3 regions of the Arthrobacter sp. CP30 genome follow, and region 3 is predicted to be linked to each of the others. Evidence: riboswitches for the same ligand, from Rfam matches in the RefSeq annotation. Region 3 holds a riboswitch; each other region holds the start of a gene.
The links. Region 3 has a riboswitch for S-adenosylmethionine ahead of ACTIMO_RS11315 (bifunctional o-acetylhomoserine/o-acetylserine sulfhydrylase). Riboswitches for the same ligand answer to the same signal wherever they lie in the genome.
Positions count from the first base shown of each region.

Region 1: it holds a riboswitch for S-adenosylmethionine, as region 3 does, so the genes downstream of both, ACTIMO_RS05895 (AmiS/UreI family transporter) here and ACTIMO_RS11315 (bifunctional o-acetylhomoserine/o-acetylserine sulfhydrylase) in region 3, are expected to answer to the same signal.
Region 2: it holds a riboswitch for S-adenosylmethionine, as region 3 does, so the genes downstream of both, ACTIMO_RS11955 (ABC transporter substrate-binding protein) here and ACTIMO_RS11315 (bifunctional o-acetylhomoserine/o-acetylserine sulfhydrylase) in region 3, are expected to answer to the same signal.

Region 1 covers NZ_JBQEMM010000003.1:138,101-143,821, forward strand. Annotated here, with positions in the region: gene ACTIMO_RS05880 (GNAT family N-acetyltransferase) at 1-336, shown strand, start outside; gene pdxS (pyridoxal 5'-phosphate synthase lyase subunit PdxS) at 430-1,344, opposite strand; gene ACTIMO_RS05890 (spore photoproduct lyase family protein) at 1,563-2,666, opposite strand; SAM riboswitch class IV at 2,866-2,979, shown strand; gene ACTIMO_RS05895 (AmiS/UreI family transporter) at 3,015-3,626, shown strand; gene ACTIMO_RS05900 (acyl-CoA dehydrogenase family protein) at 3,689-4,930, shown strand; gene ACTIMO_RS05905 (hypothetical protein) at 5,050-5,250, opposite strand; gene pgsA (phosphatidylinositol phosphate synthase) at 5,476-5,721, opposite strand, start outside.
Region 2 covers NZ_JBQEMM010000008.1:109,841-115,561, reverse strand. Annotated here, with positions in the region: gene ACTIMO_RS11985 (histidine phosphatase family protein) at 1-383, shown strand, start outside; gene ACTIMO_RS11980 (DUF3090 domain-containing protein) at 393-947, shown strand; gene ACTIMO_RS11975 (SCO1664 family protein) at 947-1,714, shown strand; gene ACTIMO_RS11970 (nucleoside/nucleotide kinase family protein) at 1,972-2,622, shown strand; gene ACTIMO_RS11965 (carboxymuconolactone decarboxylase family protein) at 2,732-3,304, shown strand; partial or broken gene ACTIMO_RS11960 (SDR family oxidoreductase) at 3,900-4,043, shown strand; SAM riboswitch class IV at 4,270-4,396, shown strand; gene ACTIMO_RS11955 (ABC transporter substrate-binding protein) at 4,547-5,721, shown strand, end outside.
Region 3 covers NZ_JBQEMM010000007.1:151,225-156,945, reverse strand. Annotated here, with positions in the region: gene ACTIMO_RS11335 (amidohydrolase family protein) at 1-673, shown strand, start outside; gene ACTIMO_RS11330 (CPBP family intramembrane glutamic endopeptidase) at 769-1,632, shown strand; gene ACTIMO_RS11325 (DUF1540 domain-containing protein) at 1,774-2,097, shown strand; gene ACTIMO_RS11320 (VOC family protein) at 2,186-2,827, opposite strand; SAM riboswitch class IV at 3,069-3,185, shown strand; gene ACTIMO_RS11315 (bifunctional o-acetylhomoserine/o-acetylserine sulfhydrylase) at 3,267-4,583, shown strand; gene metX (homoserine O-acetyltransferase MetX) at 4,590-5,721, shown strand, end outside.

The sequences.
Region 1 (5,721 bases), on a different contig from region 3:
CGGTCGCAGCCCCGCCAGGCGTGGCATGCGGTGTCGCGGTCCGCCGGTACCGGCAACATCACCGGAGCGGCCTACTCGTTCTACCCGTCCGGCGTCGCCGGACTGCGCGGCCTCGGCGGCATCCATCACCTCGAGGTGCTGCCGGATCACCAGCGGCAGGGACTGGCGACCTCCCTGGTGGCGGCGACGGCACGGCGGGCCGCGGCGGCCGGCGCCCGCGACCTCGCGGTCAACGCCACTCCCCAGGGCTATGCGTTCTTCTCCCGACGCGGCTTCACGCTGCTGGGCCGCGGGAAGACGTTCTCGCTGCAGCTCGACGGGTCCGCCGGTCGGTAGGCCGGTTCCGGCCGGGAACGGCAGGAGGACCGCAGCCCGTGCGGGCTGCGGTCCTCCTGAGGTCCTCGCGTCCCTGATCGGGGACGGGCAGTACTACCAGCCGCGCTCTGCGAGGCGGTGCGGCTGCGGGATCTCGTCCACGTTGATACCGACCATGGCTTCGCCGAGCCCGCGCGAGACCTTGGCGATCATGTCGGGGTCGTCGTGGAAGGTGGTCGCCTGGACGATGGCATTGGCGCGCTCGGCCGGGTTGCCGGACTTAAAGATGCCGGAACCGACGAACACGCCGTCCGCGCCGAGCTGCATCATCATCGCGGCGTCCGACGGCGTCGCGATCCCGCCGGCGGTGAAGAGCACCACGGGGAGGCGGCCGGCCGAGGCTACCTCCCTGACGAGCTCGTAGGGCGCCTGGAGTTCCTTGGCGGCGACGTAGAGCTCGTCCTCGGCCATGGAGGACAACCGGTTGAGCTCCGCACGGATGGTGCGCATGTGCATCGTGGCGTTCGAGACGTCACCGGTGCCGGCCTCGCCCTTCGAGCGGATCATCGCAGCGCCCTCGTTGATGCGACGCAGCGCCTCACCGAGATTGGTGGCACCGCAGACGAAGGGGATCTGGAACTTCCACTTGTCGATGTGGTTCGTGTAGTCGGCCGGCGTGAGGACCTCCGACTCGTCGATGTAGTCGACGCCGAGCGACTGCAGGACCTGCGCCTCGACGAAGTGACCGATGCGTGCCTTGGCCATCACCGGGATGGAGACGGCCTCGATGATGCTGTCGATCATGTCGGGATCGCTCATCCGGGACACGCCGCCCTGGGCGCGGATGTCCGCGGGAACTCGCTCGAGCGCCATGACGGCCACTGCGCCGGCGTCCTCGGCGATGCGGGCCTGATCGGCTGTGACGACATCCATGATGACGCCGCCCTTGAGCATTTCAGCCATACCCCTCTTGACCCGGCTTCCGCCGGTCTGTGCTGTGGTTGCCGAATTGTCTTCAACGGTGGACACAACTTGCCCCTCAAGGTAGAAAAAAGCTGACCCTTCATGATACGACGCCCGGGGCACTGTTCCGGCCGCCGTGGCGGCCCCTGGGAGAGCTGCCGGCCCGCCCGTTTCCAGGGGGGCGGTGGGTGCTGACAGGCCGTGGCACTCGGCCGGGGGCGGTCCTATCACGGGGCTTGCACCTGGAGTTCAGCGGACCGGGCGGATACGCCCGGATGCCCCGATCAGGTCCAGTAGAGGAGGCGCGCCGCCGGGACGCGCCGCTCGAGCTCGTCGACGAACCAGGTCCGCATCTCGCTCATGGTCTGCTTCGGGTACACGTACTTGATCCCACCGAACTTCGAGCGCTTCCGACTCCGCAGGTCCTCGTCCATCTCGAGCTTCGTCCGCGGGTACCAGCCGAGCAGCACCTCCTTGCTGGCGGGCGTGAACCGGTGCGTGATGATCTCGGCCGTGAGGTCGACGTCCTCGATGCCGTCGAGGGCAGCGGCGACGTCGTTGAGCAACGCGCCGTACTGCTCACGCCAGCCGGGGACGGGCATGATGGGGGCGATGGTCAGGCCCACACGGTAGCCTGCCGCCGCGACCGCGCGGAGCGCCGTGAGCCGTGCGGGCATCCTGGCCGTCCCGCCCTCGAAGCGGTTGGCCACCTCGGCGGCGTTGACCGAGAAGCGCACCCGTGTCCGGCCGCCGTGATCCAGCGTCACCAGCTCGCCGACGTCGTCGAACTTCGTGGTGAACCTCAGCTGGACGTCCTCGCCGAATTCGCCCGAGCCCACGCGGGAGATCGCCGCCGCGAGCGAGCCCGTCACCCTCTCGATGCCGAGCGGATCGGTGTAGCAGGACATCTCGAAGGTGGTGCCCTCGCCACCTCGCTCGATGGTCCCGCTGGTCACGGAGCCCCGGCCGGCGTGCGTGCGCACCCCGTCGAGGACGTCGTCGAGGTTCGCGTAGACGCGGGTCACCGGCGGACCCTGGAGCGAGCCGGCCAGATAGCAGTACTGGCAGTGGGCGGGACAACCCTTCGCGAGGTCGATCCGCCAGTCGGCACTCGGGGGGATCGGCTGGGGCTTCAGCGCACTGGGCGGTGCGACGACGACGGCCAGCGTGTACTTCGCCGACGCATAGGTCTCCCGTTCCGTGGCGCCGCGGAGCCCCGTCAGGGCATTACCGGGGAGGACGCGGATGTCCTCCACTCCGGCTGCCTCGCAGCGGCGGACGATCTCCGCGGTGTGCGGTAGGTCGGAGGCTGCACGCGTGATCAGCACATGGCGCGGGACCCACAGGCGCGTGGGGGTGATCGTGGTCAGATCCTGTTCCTGGGGCATCATCATCACCTTCTACAACACTGCGAAGGGTGCTTATGTTCCGCGGGCGACGGGTGTCGGGCACCGGTCTCCGGGGCGAGGCGGACCGAGCATCCCGGTCTGCCACGTGAGGCTGCGGGGCGTCATCGGAGGTCATCGGGGGTCACGCTCCGACGCATTCCGGCACACCGGCGGTGGGACGGCCTAGCCTCGGAGGACAGATCAAGAGTTCCGACGCGAAGCCCTGGCTCGTCGGACGGCAACCCCCTCCGTGGCGGGGTGCCCCAGGTGAGGATCAGGCCCCGCGCAGCCCGCGTCGGGGCAAGCACGGCGCGCACCCCTGGTCCGCGTCCTGACGACGGGACACCCATGTCGTACATCTGCCTCCTGCTCTCCGGGGCCGCCCTGCTGATCAACGGCGTCTCCCTGCTCGGCCGCGTGACCCCGCGCGACGCCGGTTTCTTCAACATCGCGATCGGCCTGCTGCAACTGGTCGTGGCGCTGCTCGTCGCCTCGTCCGATCCCGGCGCCGCCGGATCGGCGGCCGGGATCGTCCTGTTCGGCCTGACCTACCTGTACGTGGGGCTGGGCTCGGTCGCAGGCCTCGGATCGGCCGGCGTCGGCTGGTTCTGCGGCTTCGTCGCCGTGCTCGCCCTCGTCCTCGCCGGCACGGCAGCCCGCGAGGACCCCGTGAGCTCGGTGCTCTGGATCAGCTGGGCCGCGCTCTGGACCCTGTTCTTCCTGCTCCTCGCCCGCGGCGCGGAGCGCCTCACGCGGGTCACGGGCTGGAGCGCGATCCTCGTGGGCACAATCAGCACCGTGGTCCCCGCGCTGCTCGGCCTCAACGGCGCCTGGCCGGGCAGGACGACGGCCGTCATCGCGACGGCCGTGGTCCTCGGTACCCTCTTCGCGGTCGCCGTCACCCTCGGCGGCCGGCCCGTACCGGTCATCGCCGCGCAGCCGGTCGCCGTCGACGCCTGACAACCGCTCTGCACCCCTCCCGCGCCCTGTCCGCCCTGCATCCCTTCATCGAAAGGTCCGTCATGACCACCATCACGAACATCACCCGCACTGCCGATGCCGACTACGAGCTCCTCGCCGCCCGCTTCCGCCCGCTCTTCGCCAGGATCGCCGACGGAGCCTCGCGGCGGGACCGTGAGCACGAACTCCCCCGCGCCGAGATCCGTGCCCTGATCGACGCGGGCTTCGGCGCCCTCCGGGTCCCCGTGGCCGTCGGCGGTTTCGGCGCCTCCCTACCCCAGCTGTTCCGGCTGCTCACCGAGCTCGCCGCGGCCGACCCGAACATCCCGCAGGCCCTGCGTGGTCACTTCGCCTTCGTGGAGGACCGGCTGGTCTCCTCGGGCCCGCACCGCGAGACGTGGCTCAGGCGGTTCGTCGACGGCGAGACGGTCGGGAACTCCTGGACCGAGGTGGGCGGCGTCACGATCGGCGACGTGATCACCAAGGTCAGTCCCGATCCGGACTCCGGGGGGTTCCTCGTCAGCGGCACCAAGTACTACTCCACAGGCAGCATCTTCGCCGACTGGATCGACACCTTCGCCCAGCGCACCGACAACGGCGTCAAGGTGATCGCCGTCGTCAGTGCCCACCAGCCGGGGGTCACGCACGCCGACGACTGGGACGGCTTCGGCCAGCAGACCACCGGCTCCGGGACGTCGACGTTCGACGCAGCACGCGTCGACGCCGAGAACGTCATCGACTTCGATACCCGGTTCGCCTACCAGACCGCGTTCTACCAGGCGGTGCTGCTTGCGGTCCTTGCCGGGACCATCAAGGGCGCGGAGCACGACGTCGCCCGCGAGGTCCGGACCAGGACGCGGATCTTCAGCCACGGAAATGCTCCATCCTTCGCGGCCGATCCCCAGATCCTGCAGGTCGTCGGGGAGGTGTCCGCGGCCGCGTATGCGGCGGAGGCGACGGTCGAGCGTGCCGCGCGGGCGCTGCAGCACGCCTACGAGGGCGCGTTCCTCGATGACGAGGCCGAGGACGAGCGGCGCAACGACGTTGCCGAGCTAGAGACCGCGAAGGCCCAGGTGATCCTGTCCGCCCTCGCCACGCGGGCTACGTCCGACGTCTTCGGCGCCCTCGCGGCCTCGGGCGTGAGCACGGCGAAGAACCTCGACCGCCACTGGCGCAATGCGCGCACCGCCGCCAACCACAACCCCTGGGTCTTCAAGGCCAGGATCGTCGGTGACCATTCGGTCAACGGCGCCGTACCACCGCGGATCTGGTCCATCGGGTCCGCGCCGGCGCCGGGCGCCTGATGCCGAGGGACTGCGGCGCGTCCGTCGCGTCCGTCGCGTCCGTCGCGTCCGTCGCGTCCGTCGCGTCCGTCGCGTCCGTCACCGTCACGCGGCAACGCAGGGAGTGACTCACGGCGGGGTCACTGCAGCACGGCGGCGTCCCTGCGCTCGAGCTCGTCCAGGACGCGGTCGACCGCCTCGTCGGGCCAGGGCGGGCACCGGCGGCTCCCGGCGCCGGGCCCGGTGCGGTGGTCACGGGCAGTGCCGCCGGCCTGCAGGAGGAGGAGATCGCCCTGCGAGACGATGTGCAGGTCCGCGGGCAGGAATCCGAGGGGTGGCATGACGCCGTCCTTCCGTCGTGGAGCATCGGTGCCCCTTAGACGGTCCGGGCGCACGGTACTCATCGGTGCCGGACGGACGGGACGCATCGGTGCCGGGCGCACGGGACGACGGTGGCACCAGGACCCGGCGGCTGGACCACCCGTGCGCACAACCGTGCACGGGTGCGGGGACGCTCAGCTGCTCACCGGCTCGGCCACGCGCTGCGTGGGCCCGTCGGCGTGGGGTCAGGAGGGCGACGCCGCCTCGAGCGACTGCCTCCGCACGGCGCGGACACGCTGGTACACCGTGACGAGGCTCGCCAGCGCCAGGATCACGAGGACGGTGAACAGGACGACCTCCGGCAACCCGAGGCCCGTCAGCCCGGTGACCACGAGGACCGACACGAGCCGCTCGGCCCGCTCCGCCACCCCGACGTTGGCCGTGAAGCCCAGGGACTCCGCCTTGGCCCGCGCGTAGGACACGAGCATGCC
Region 2 (5,721 bases), on a different contig from region 3:
AGTCCCAGCCCTCCGCCGTCGTGTTCCCGGGCGGTGAGTCGATGGCCGGGATGCAGGCGCGGGCCGTGACGGCGATCCGGAGACAGGACGCGGCCTTCGAAGCAGAACACGGTGCCGGCGCGGTCTGGGTGGCGGTCAGCCACGGGGACATCATCAAGTCCGTCCTCGCCGATGCCTACGGGATGCATCTCGACCTGTTCCAGCGCATCACCGTCGGTCCCGCCTCGGTGTCGATCGTGCAGTACGGCAGCATGCGCCCGACGGTGCATCTGACCAATTCCGATGCGGGTGACCTGTCCTGGCTGAAGGCCGCCGCGGCCGCAGCCGATGCGCCCGTCGGCGGTGGCGCAGGTCATCCGTCACCACCGTCCCCGAGCGCCTAAAATAGGATCATGCCTACCATCGTTCACGAGTTCACCTGGCCTGACCGGGTCGTCGTCGGCACCATCGGAGTACCGGGGGAGCGCACGTTCTACCTGCAGGTGCGCACCGGGAAGCAGATCGTCAGCATCGCGCTGGAGAAGCAGCAGTCGGCGCAACTCGCCGAGAAGATCGACGAGATCCTCGACCAGCTCATCACCCTCGAGGGCAACCCCTTCAGCGTCCCCACGGGAACGCCGATCGAACTCGTGGACAACGACCAGCTCGACTCCGTGCAGGAGCAGTTCCGGACCGGCACCATGAGCCTCGGGTGGGACCCCACCACCGCGCAGATCGTCGTGGAGGCCTATCCGCTCGACGACGCCGACAGCGACGACGACCTCGATGCCCTGGACGACGACGAGACGGACGCGTCCGAGATGCTGCTGGTGCGGATGCCGGTCGGCACCGCACGGGCCTTCGCCAAGCGGACCAGGGAGATCGTCGGTGCCGGCCGTCCGATCTGCGTGATCTGCGGCCAGCCGATCGATGCCGACGGGCACACCTGCGCCATGCCCGAGGCCTGATGCCGGCACCCGACCTCGTGGGCGCCGAACTGACGCTCACCGGCCGCATCAGGACGGCGTCCAATGCGACATTCCTCGGCAGCGTCGACGGTGCGGCGGTCGTCTACAAGCCGATCGCGGGGGAGAACCCGCTGTGGGACTTCCCCGATGGCAGCCTCGCGCACCGCGAGGTGGCCGCGTTCCTCGTCTCCGAGGCGTTCGGATGGGACGTCGTCCCGCGGACCTGGCTGCGCGACGGACCGTTGGGCGACGGCATGGTCCAGCTGTGGCAGGACGCCGATCCGGAGCAGGATGCCGTCGACCTCGTCGGGGCCGACGAGGTTCCCGAGACCGGCTGGAAGCGCGTCCTCGAAGGTCAGGACGAGACCGGCCGGACCGTCGCCCTCGTCCACGAGGACACGGCGGCGCTGCGGCGCATGGCGGTGTTCGACGTCGTCGTCAACAACGCCGACCGCAAAGGGGACCACATCCTCGCGATGACCGACGGGCACCGGCACGGCGTGGACCACGGGCTGACCTTCCACACCGAGCACAAGCTCCGCACCGTCCTCTGGGGCTGGGTGGGGGATCCGCTGACCGCCGACGAACTCGACGGCGTCGCCCGTGTCAGCGGAGCGCTCGATGGCGCACTGGGTCGTGCCCTCGCGGCGCTCATCACGCCGGGTGAACTCGCGGCCCTCGCAGCCCGTTGCGACCGGCTGCGATCCGCGGCGCGATTCCCCGAGCCACGCGGCGGGATGCCCGCTGTGCCCTGGCCGCTGTTCTGACCCCGTTCCGACCGCTGTTCCGACCGCTGCCAGGAGGGGACAGGGGAGGCGTCGGGCGCTGTCCCGGACGCCGATGGTCGTGACCGACCGCCGGTCCTTCCGCCCGGTGGCCGACCACGACGGACCGGAATCGCCGGTCGACCCCGTGCAGCCGGAGGTCGTCCGGGCCCACGTGGTGCAGAATCTCCTGTCATGACCATCACTGCTGACCAGCGACGTCCGACCATGAAGCGACTCATCCCGCGACGCTCCGCGCGATGATCGTCACGCCTGTCTCGGACCCTCGCCAGCTCGCGGCACTGCTTCCGCGGGCCACCGACGGCAGTCGCTTCCTGCTCGGCATCGTCGGGGCGCCCGGCGCCGGGAAGTCGACCGTGGCAGAAGCCGTCGTCGGCCTCGACGCCGCCGCGCACGCCTCGGTACCCATGGACGGGTTCCACCTCGCCGATCAGGCTCTCCTCACCCTCGGGGTGCTCGACCGGAAGGGCGCACCCGAGACCTTCGACGCCCACGGCTACGCAGCTCTTCTCTCCCGGCTGCACGAACGACCGGACCACGTCGTGTACGCGCCGGCTTTCGAGCGCGCCCTCGAGCAGCCCCTGGCGAACGCCCTGCCGGTGCCGCCGTCGTCGACCCTGATCGTCACCGAGGGGAACTACCTGCTGCTCGATGCCCCCGGCTGGCGGGAGGCTCGGGACCGCCTCGACGAAGTCTGGTTCATCGACATCGACCCCGACGTACGCCGTGCGCGGCTCATCGCCCGCCACGTCCTGTTCGGCAAGACGCCCGCGGCCGCTGAGGAATGGGTGCGCCGCGTCGATGAACCCAATGCCGACCTCGTCGCTGCGACCCGTGACCGTGCGGACCGGGTCCTCGACCTCTCCGCCTGGCAACCCGCCCGACCTTGATCGGGGAGTCCGCGACGGCGCGGGAAGCGTTCACCGGTGCCGCCTGCTCTGGCCTGCCGTTCTCCGACGCCTGATGCTGGAGGCCCGACGTACTGCAGGAGGTCCGACAGTGAGCATTCTCGAGCAGGTGTCCGAGAGCGAGGCGACGGGCGAGATCGCCGCCATCTATGGCGAGGATGCCGACTCCCTCGGCTACGTCGCGGCGCACACCAAGGTCCTTGCGCTGCATCCTCCCGCCTACCGTGCGTGGGAGGGACTGATCAGCGCGATCGCCGGGTCGATGGACCCCCGGCGATACGAGTTGGTGACGCTCGCTGCGGCCCTGGGCATCGGAAACAGGCATTGTCGGCTCGCGCACGGCCGGAAGGCGTTGCCCTACATCGGCGAGGAGGAACTGACGGCCCTTGCCCGGGACTACCGCACGGCGGGCCTGTCGTCTCCTGAGGTGGCGATGATGGTCTTCGCCGAGAAGATGAGCACCGCGTCGGCGTCGATGACCGACGCCGACGCACTCGCCCTGCGCGCCGAGGGGTTCACGGACCCGGAGATCGTGGAGATCGCTCTTGCGGCGGCCGCCCGTAACTACCTCAGCCGCGCCCTGCAGGCGCTGGGCGCGGACGTGGATGTTCCGCCCGGCCTGAGCGCGACCCTGACATCTGCACTTCTCGATCAGCTTCGGTAGATCATCCGTGGCGCTTCCAGAGCTGACGGTCAACGACCGATGATGCCGCGGCCCGCAGTTCTCGCACCGGTGCGGGCAAGACCTTCAGGAACCGGATGGCCCCTTCCAGAGGGACTGGTAATTTGCCGATAATCTACATTATGTCAACTAGCTTCGACGATCACCCCTCGTCCAGGCTGCGCCGACTCCACGTCGAATGACAGCGGGTCTGCAGCGGGCTCATAGAATCCGCTCCTGCCGCTCCATTCCCGGCGAGCTCCTCACAGGTGTCGACGGCGCTGTCTTTCTCTCGACGGCCGGAGTGCCCTTCGTGATGCCCATGGCGAGCAGGACATCGGCCGTCTCTTGCCGAAGGGCTTGTGCCGGATCAGTCACGTCCTCTACAGTGATCCAGAAATAATGAACGCCATTCATTTTGTGGCGTCCGTCATGACCAGGAGGACACCATGCGCGCTGCCGGATGCACCGGGGACGCACGACCCCCCAGGGCAGTCGGCGCACACGCCTGACCGTACGGTCCGGTCGTCGACGAAGCACGATCTGCTCCGTCCGCGTCGTCCGCGTCGTCCGAGGATCGTCACCGCACCTCACGGCTGCGGCATGGTCCAGGGACATCCTGATGGGACGTGTGGGCACCGTCGATGACATCGCCGCGCTGATCTGCTTCCTGGTGGGACCCGACGCCGGCTACATCACCGCGGCCACCTACGACATCAATGGCGGTCTGCAGATCTCCTAGGCCTGCGCGGGATCCGCGACGCGCTGTCGGTGACGATGAGCGGCACCGCCGGGGATTCTCACGTGCGCGCCTTTCCGGAGTGCAGGGAATTGCGGCGTGTCCTTCTGGACACCTCGAAGGCGCCTTCGCCGAATTCCCTGCACTTTCGATAGATGATCGAATCTTCGCGTCACATTACTTCTTTTGTTTCCCCAAGCCATCAGCACTCTGCTTATAGTTGGGACAGCTTCAAGAGACGCGGTCGGAAAGCTCCGACTGGACCGCGCACCAACCCCATGTTCCTGGGTGGTTCGGATGACGAAGCGGCCTCCACCCCGGCGCATGCGCCGGACCGGTGCGGGCAAGAGCACTCCGAAAGGGCTTCGCCGTGAGCTGTCCAGCACTCCCCTAGCATTTCTCTCCCTGTCCCGACGTCGCGCCCTGCGCTGCTGACGAGGGACTGCTTGCACCTTTCTCCGGACGCCCTTCGCTCGAATGCGTCCTTTTTCCCGAGGGAATTCACCATGCCTGAAATGTCGATCCATCCTGCCCGGAATTCATCCGGTGCATTCACCTCCGCCCTACCCTTCCGCACGCCGCTGTCACGGACGGCCCTCGGCGCCGTCACCCTGATCGTCGTCCTCGCCGGATGCGCCGGACCCACGGGATCCACCGCGCCGGCAGGCACCGAGCCGGTGTCCGGTGGCATCCTCGACGTCTCCATCTCCGCAGAGCCCGGCTGCCTCGACGGGCACGGTATCTCGGCCACGCAGCAGCAGTTCCTCGGGCGTCTCATCTACGACAACGTCGTGACCCTGGACGAGGACGGGGAGATCGCGCCGTACCTCGCCGAGTCCTGGGAGATCTCCGAGGACGGCAGGACGTACACCTTCCGCCTGCGCGAAGGTGTCACGTTCAGCGACGGGTCACCCTGGAACGCGGAGGTCTTCGGACAGAACCTGGAGCACATGCGGGACCCGGCCACCAAGTCGCCCCTGGCCGCCGCCTACATCGCCCCGTACGTGGACGGGACGGTCGTGGACGAGTACACCTTCGAAGCACACCTCGCCTACCCCTACACGCCGTTCCTCTACACACTCGCGCAGTCCTGGCTCGGCATGAACTCGGGCAAGGCCATCACCGAGTCCCCGGAGACCCTCTGCCAGAATCCCATCGGCACCGGCCCGTTCACCGTGGAGGACTACCGGCCCGGGCAGAGCATCAGCTACGCGAAGCGGGAGGACTACGACTGGGCGCCCGCGTGGCTCGAGGGTGAGGGCGCGGCCCACCTCGACGGCGTCGAGGTCACCCTCGTCGCGGAACCGGTGATCCGGCACCAGTCCCTGGTCTCGGGACAGTACGACCTCACCGAGAACCTGGCACCCCAGAACGCGGCAGCGGTGCAGGCGGACCCGAACTTCGTGTACGAGAACCTGCCGAGGACGGGCAGTCCCTACGTGCTCGGCTTCAACCTGGCGCGCGCTCCGTTCGACGATCTCGCCGTCCGCCAGGCCTTCGCCGCTGCCGTCGACACCGAAGCGGTGACCGAGAGCCTCGGGTTCGGCACCTACACACCGATCGACAGTTTCCTCTCGAAGGAGAGCAAGTACTACGATCCGACCGTCGAGGGCGTGCTGACCTACGATCCGGCACGAGCGGACGCGCTCCTCGACGAGGCCGGCTGGACGGGGCGGGACGC
Region 3 (5,721 bases):
CCGCTGGGCGGACGTCTTCTGCGAGACCGGTGCCTTCACGGCCGACCAGTCCCGCCGCGTCCTCGCCGCCTGCGCCGCGGCCGGACTCGGCCTGCGCGTGCACGGCAACCAGCTGGGCCCCGGCCACGGGGTGGCCCTGGCCGTCGAGTTCGGCGCCGCCAGCGTGGACCACGTCAACCACCTGGCCGACGGCGATGTCGACGCGCTCGCCGGCACCTGGGACGCCGGCACCTCGAACGCCGGCCCCTGGAACGCCGGGCATGGACGACCCGGCACCGTCGCGACGTGCCTGCCCGCCTGCGACCTCTCGACCCGGCAACCCTTTCCGCCCGCGCGCCGGCTCCTCGACGCCGGAGTCCAGATCGCGCTCGCGAGCAACTGCAACCCCGGGACGTCCTACACCAGCTCCATGGGCTTCTGCGTCGCCACGGCCGTCCTGCAGATGGGCCTCACCGTCCACGAGGCCGTGCGCGCCGCGACCTACGGCGGAGCCCTCGCCCTGCGCCGGCACGCGGGCGACGACGCCGACGGACGCCGGGCGGTCGGCTCTCTCGCGGTGGGACACAGGGCCGACCTGCAACTGCTGAACGCGCCGTCGGCGGCTCACCTTGCCTACCGGCCGGGGATGCCGCTCGTGCATGCGGTGTGGAAGGCGGGCACGCGCGTCCGCTAGCCCGTCCGGGCCGTCCGGACCGTCCGGACCGTCCGGCACGCAGAGTGCTCGACGGCGGGTTGGGAATCCCCAGCCGGCGCTGGGAGGATGACGCCATGCATCCGGATCCTCCCTCCTCCGCACACCTGCAGCCCGGTTCCCCGTCCACGTCCCGGTCCGGACCGCGTGCATCCGGGACCGGCGGCACGCCCGAGCCCACGTCGGGGCCGGCCTCCGCTCCTCGGCGCCGCATCAGGGTGGAGCTGCTCATCGTCCTCGGACTCTCGCTCGGGCAGTCCGGCGTCTACGCGATCGTCAACCTCGCGGAGAAGCTCACCCGCGGACCGCTCGCCGCCCAGACCACCACACTGAATCCGGTGCTCAACGAGCGCCAGTACTTCGATCTCACGTACCAGCTCCTGAACATCGCCTTCGCGCTGGTCCCGGTGGCCCTGGTCCTCTACCTCCTCGGCGGTCACGGGGTCTCCGCCTTCCGCCGGCTCGGGTTCACGTTCGAGAAACCGCTCCGGACGGTTAGTTTCGGCGTCGGGCTCGCGGGCATCATCGGCGTCGGGACGCTCGGCGTCTACGCCGGGGGGAGGGCGCTCGGCATCACCACCGCGCTCGTCCCGGCGGCGCTGGACGCCTACTGGTGGACCATCCCGGTGCTCGTCCTGTCCGCGGTGCGGCACGCCGTGCTGGAGGAGGTGATCGTGGTGGGGTATCTGTTCATCCGGTTGCGTGAGCTCGGATGGTCGACGCCCGCCATCGTCGTCAGCAGTGCCCTCCTGCGCGGCAGCTATCACCTGTACCAGGGTTTCGGCCCGTTCATCGGCAACGTCCTGATGGGTCTTCTGTTCGGCTGGTTCTACACGCGCACGCGCCGTGTCATGCCGCTGGTGATCGCGCACGCGCTCATCGACATCACCGGTTTCGTCGGATTCGCGCTCATCGGACCGGCCATCGGAATTGGCGGTTGAATAAAGAAAGGCTTCCCTTTGTTCATTTGCGCGCACGAATCATGACTAAATTATCCGCCAATTGCGGGTTTATGCTCACTTCATCCGGCACAGACAACGGCGGCTCCGACAGGGACCCCACCGGACCAGCCAGGAGGAATCATGAGCAGCGCCCCCAGCGCCCCCAGCGCCCCCAGTGCCCCCAGTGTCACCAGTGTCTCCGAGTGCAGTGTCCACAACTGCTCCTTCAACCACGACGGCTGCACCGCCGTCGCCATCACGGTGTCGGGCAGCGAGGAGCACGCCTCCTGTGCCACGTTCATCGACACGTCCATCAGCGGCGGGCTGCCGAAGATGCTCGCGCACGTCGGCGCCTGCCAGCGCTCCGAGTGCAGCTTCAACCACGATCTCCTCTGCAGCGCGCCGGCCGTGAAAGTGGGTCCGGGTGCCGAGGCCGCTGACTGCCTCACCTACACGCACGCCTGACCGGCTGAGGCGGTCGACAACGGCCGCCACACGGAGAAGGACCGGACGACAGTCCGGTCCTTCTCCGTGTTCGCCTCGTCGCGAGCTCTCAGATCTCGACGCGTCCCTCGCCGGTCTCGAAGGTCACGGACATGATGCCGGGGGTGCCGTTCGGTGCGATCCACTGCACCTGGACGCCGTCGAGCGTCTCCTCGACCGCAGTGCCGAGCCACTCGGTGACGCGCTCGGAGGACCCCGCGATGGTCAGGCAGTCGAGCTTGACCGACGCCGGGCGTGCCTTGGACGGGTGGAGTTCCTCGGTGCCCTCGTCCCAGCGGAGGAGGTAGGGGACCTGCGGGTCCGCGATGAGGCCCTTGATGCCGATCTGCTGCCAGGTCAGTTCCTGGCCGTCCGGGAACTTGCGGTTCCCTGGGACGGCGCTGCGGCCGAGGCGTTCCTCGAACGGGCCCAGGTCGTCGACAGCGACGCACCAGCCCATCCAGCCTCCGCCGGCCTCGGAGCGGGCGCGGACGGCCTGGCCGAAGGGCGCCTTGTCCGACGCCGGGTGGTTCAGCACCTCCACGACCTCGAGGTACTGGCTGTTGGCCAGCGGGAAGATCATGTTGCGGGTGCCGAAACGCGGGTGCACACCGCCCTTCACGGGCTCCATGCCGAGCCGGGCCGAGATCCGGTCGGCGGTCGCGGCAAGTCCATCGGGTTCACAGGCATAAGAGACGTGGTCCAGGCGCATGCGGTTATTTTGGCACTAAGTGATGCACCTCTCGACTTAGGGCCGCCTTACCCGTGGACAGCGCCCACCGGCCCCGTCGGAGCGCCGTCCGAGGCGGCGGCGGAGCGCAGAGCCGGTGGGTCGCATGCCGGCGCGAGGCACCGCCGGGAACCGGAGGGGCACCTCGGGCGACGTTCCGTGCCGGCTTCACGGAGGGTCACACGGGTTGCCGGACACGCTCCCATACGTTTTCATGGATGCAGGTCATGAGTGCCAGCACTAAGCCCCGGCTTGCTGGCCGGCAACCCTCCAACCGCGGTGGGGTGCCCCGGGTGAGGACCAGGTCCGGCGCGGGTTCGGCGTCGTTCAAGCGCGGGCTCCTGCGGGGCCCGGTCTCCCGGAGCCGGAACTGTCGGCGGGAGCATCGGAGATCGCAGGGCCCCTACCGACAGGGAGCACCATGTCCAACGATTGGTCTTTCGAGACACGCCAGATCCACGCCGGCCAGGTGCCGGACGCAGCCACGGGGTCCCGGGCCCTCCCCATCTACCAGACCTCCTCCTTCGTGTTCCCGAGCGCCGAGAGTGCGGCGAACAGGTTCTCGCTGACCGAGCTCGCGCCTATCTACACCCGGATCGGCAATCCGACGCAGGAGGCCGTGGAGACCCGGATCGCGAGCCTGGAGGGTGGCGTCGGTGCGCTGCTGCTCGCCTCGGGCCAGGCCGCCGGGACCTTCGCGGTGCTGAACATCGCCGAGGCGGGGGACCACATTGTCGCCAGCCCGAGCCTCTACGGGGGTACGTACAACCTGTTCAGGCACACGCTGAAGAAATTCGGGATCGAGACCACGTTCGTGGAGGACCCGGACGATCTCGAGCAGTGGCGTGCGGCGGTCCGCCCGAACACCAAGCTCTTCTTCGGCGAAGTGGTCTCCAATCCCCGCCAGGACGTCCTCGATCTGGAGGGCATCAGCGGTGTCGCCCACGAGCACGGGCTCCCGATGATCGTAGACAACACGCTCTCCACCCCGTATCTCATCCGGCCCATCGAGTGGGGCGCGGATATCGTGGTCCACTCGGCCACGAAATACCTGGGCGGGCACGGCACCGCGATCGCGGGCGTGATCGTGGACTCCGGGAACTTCGACTTCGCCCGGTACCCGGAGCGGTTCCCCGGCTTCAACACGCCGGACGAGAGCTACCACGGACTCGTCTACGCGCGTGACCTCGGTGTCGGAAGCCCGCTCGGCGCCAACCTCGCCTACATCCTCAAGGCACGGGTGCAGCTCCTGCGCGATCTCGGCGCCGCGGTCTCTCCGTTCAACGCCTTCCTGATCGCGCAGGGCCTCGAGACGCTCAGCCTCAGGGTGGAGCGGCATGTGCAGAACGCCCAGGCCGTCGCCGAGTGGCTGGAGGCGCACGACGACGTCGAGCGGGTCTCCTACGCGGGCCTGCCGTCCAGCCCCTGGTACGAGCGCGGCCGGAAGTACGGGCGCATCGGCACGGGGGCGATCGTGAGCTTCGACATCGCCGGGGGGCTCGAGGCGGGCAAGCGCTTCGTCGACGGTCTCGAACTGCACTCGCACGTGGCGAACGTGGGGGATGTGCGGTCGCTCGTCATCCACCCCGCATCCACCACCCACAGCCAGCTCGGCGCGGAGGCGCAGCTCACGGCGGGCGTCCGGCCGGGCCTCGTCCGCCTGTCCGTGGGACTCGAGAACATCACCGACATCCTCGCCGACCTCGACGCCGGCTTCCGAGCGGCCAAAGGAGCCTGACCCTTCGTGACCACCTACCCTTCCGCTCCGCTGCACCAGGGGAACGACGCCGGCCCCTCGGGGGACGGGTTCCTGCGCGTCGCCCCGATCGGCCCCCTGGCCCTCGAGACCGGGGGCGCGCTGCCGGACGTGCAGCTCGCCTTCGAGACGTGGGGGGAGCTGGATGCGGAGGCATCGAACGCGGTGCTGGTGCAGCACGCCCTCACGGGCAGCTCGCACGTCGCACGCGGTGCGTCGGAGGAGGAGGGCTGGTGGGATGCGCTCGTGGGCCCCGGGCGGACGGTGGACACGGACCGCTTCTTCGTGGTGTCGATCAACATGGTGGGCGGCTGCTACGGCTCGACGGGGCCGGCCAGCCTGGCGCCCGACGGCGCCCCCTGGGGCTCCCGTTTCCCGTTCGTCACCATCCGGGACGGGGTGCGGGCGGAGGCGTTGCTCGCCGACCAGCTCGGCATCCACCGCTGGCACTCGGTCCTCGGCGGATCCATGGGCGGCGCGCGTGCCCTGGAGTGGGCCCTGATGTACCCGGACCGCGTGGAGCGATGCGCCGTCATCGCCTGCACAGCCGCCAGTTCGGCCGAACAGATAGCGTTCGCCCAGGCGCAGCTGCAGGCGATCCGCCTGGATCCCGCCTACCGCGGCGGCGACTACTACGACGGTCCGCATCCGGATGCGGGCCTCGGGCTGGCGCGCCGCATCGCCCACATCACCTACCGCTCGGAAGGGGAGTTCGAGACACGCTTCGGCCGGACCGAGCAGGATGCCGAGCAACCCCTCGGTGCGGTGGTGCCCGCCGACCGTGGGCGGTACCAGGTGGAGAGTTACCTCGACCACCAGGCCGAGAAGCTGGTGGACCGGTTCGATGCCAACAGCTACGTGATCCTGACGGAGGCGCTCATGAGCCACGACGCCGGCCGCGCCCGGGGGAGCCTCGACGCCGCCCTCGCTGCCGCGCCGGCACAGTTCTTCGTCGCGTCGGTCGACTCCGACCGGCTGTACGTCCCCGGGCAGTCCCATCGCCTGGCGGCGGGGCTGCCCGGGGAGGTGCCCGTCCACACGATCACCTCACCGGTGGGCCACGATGCCTTCCTCACGGAGATCCACCAACTCGACGCGCAGTTGCGCGATGCCTTCTACG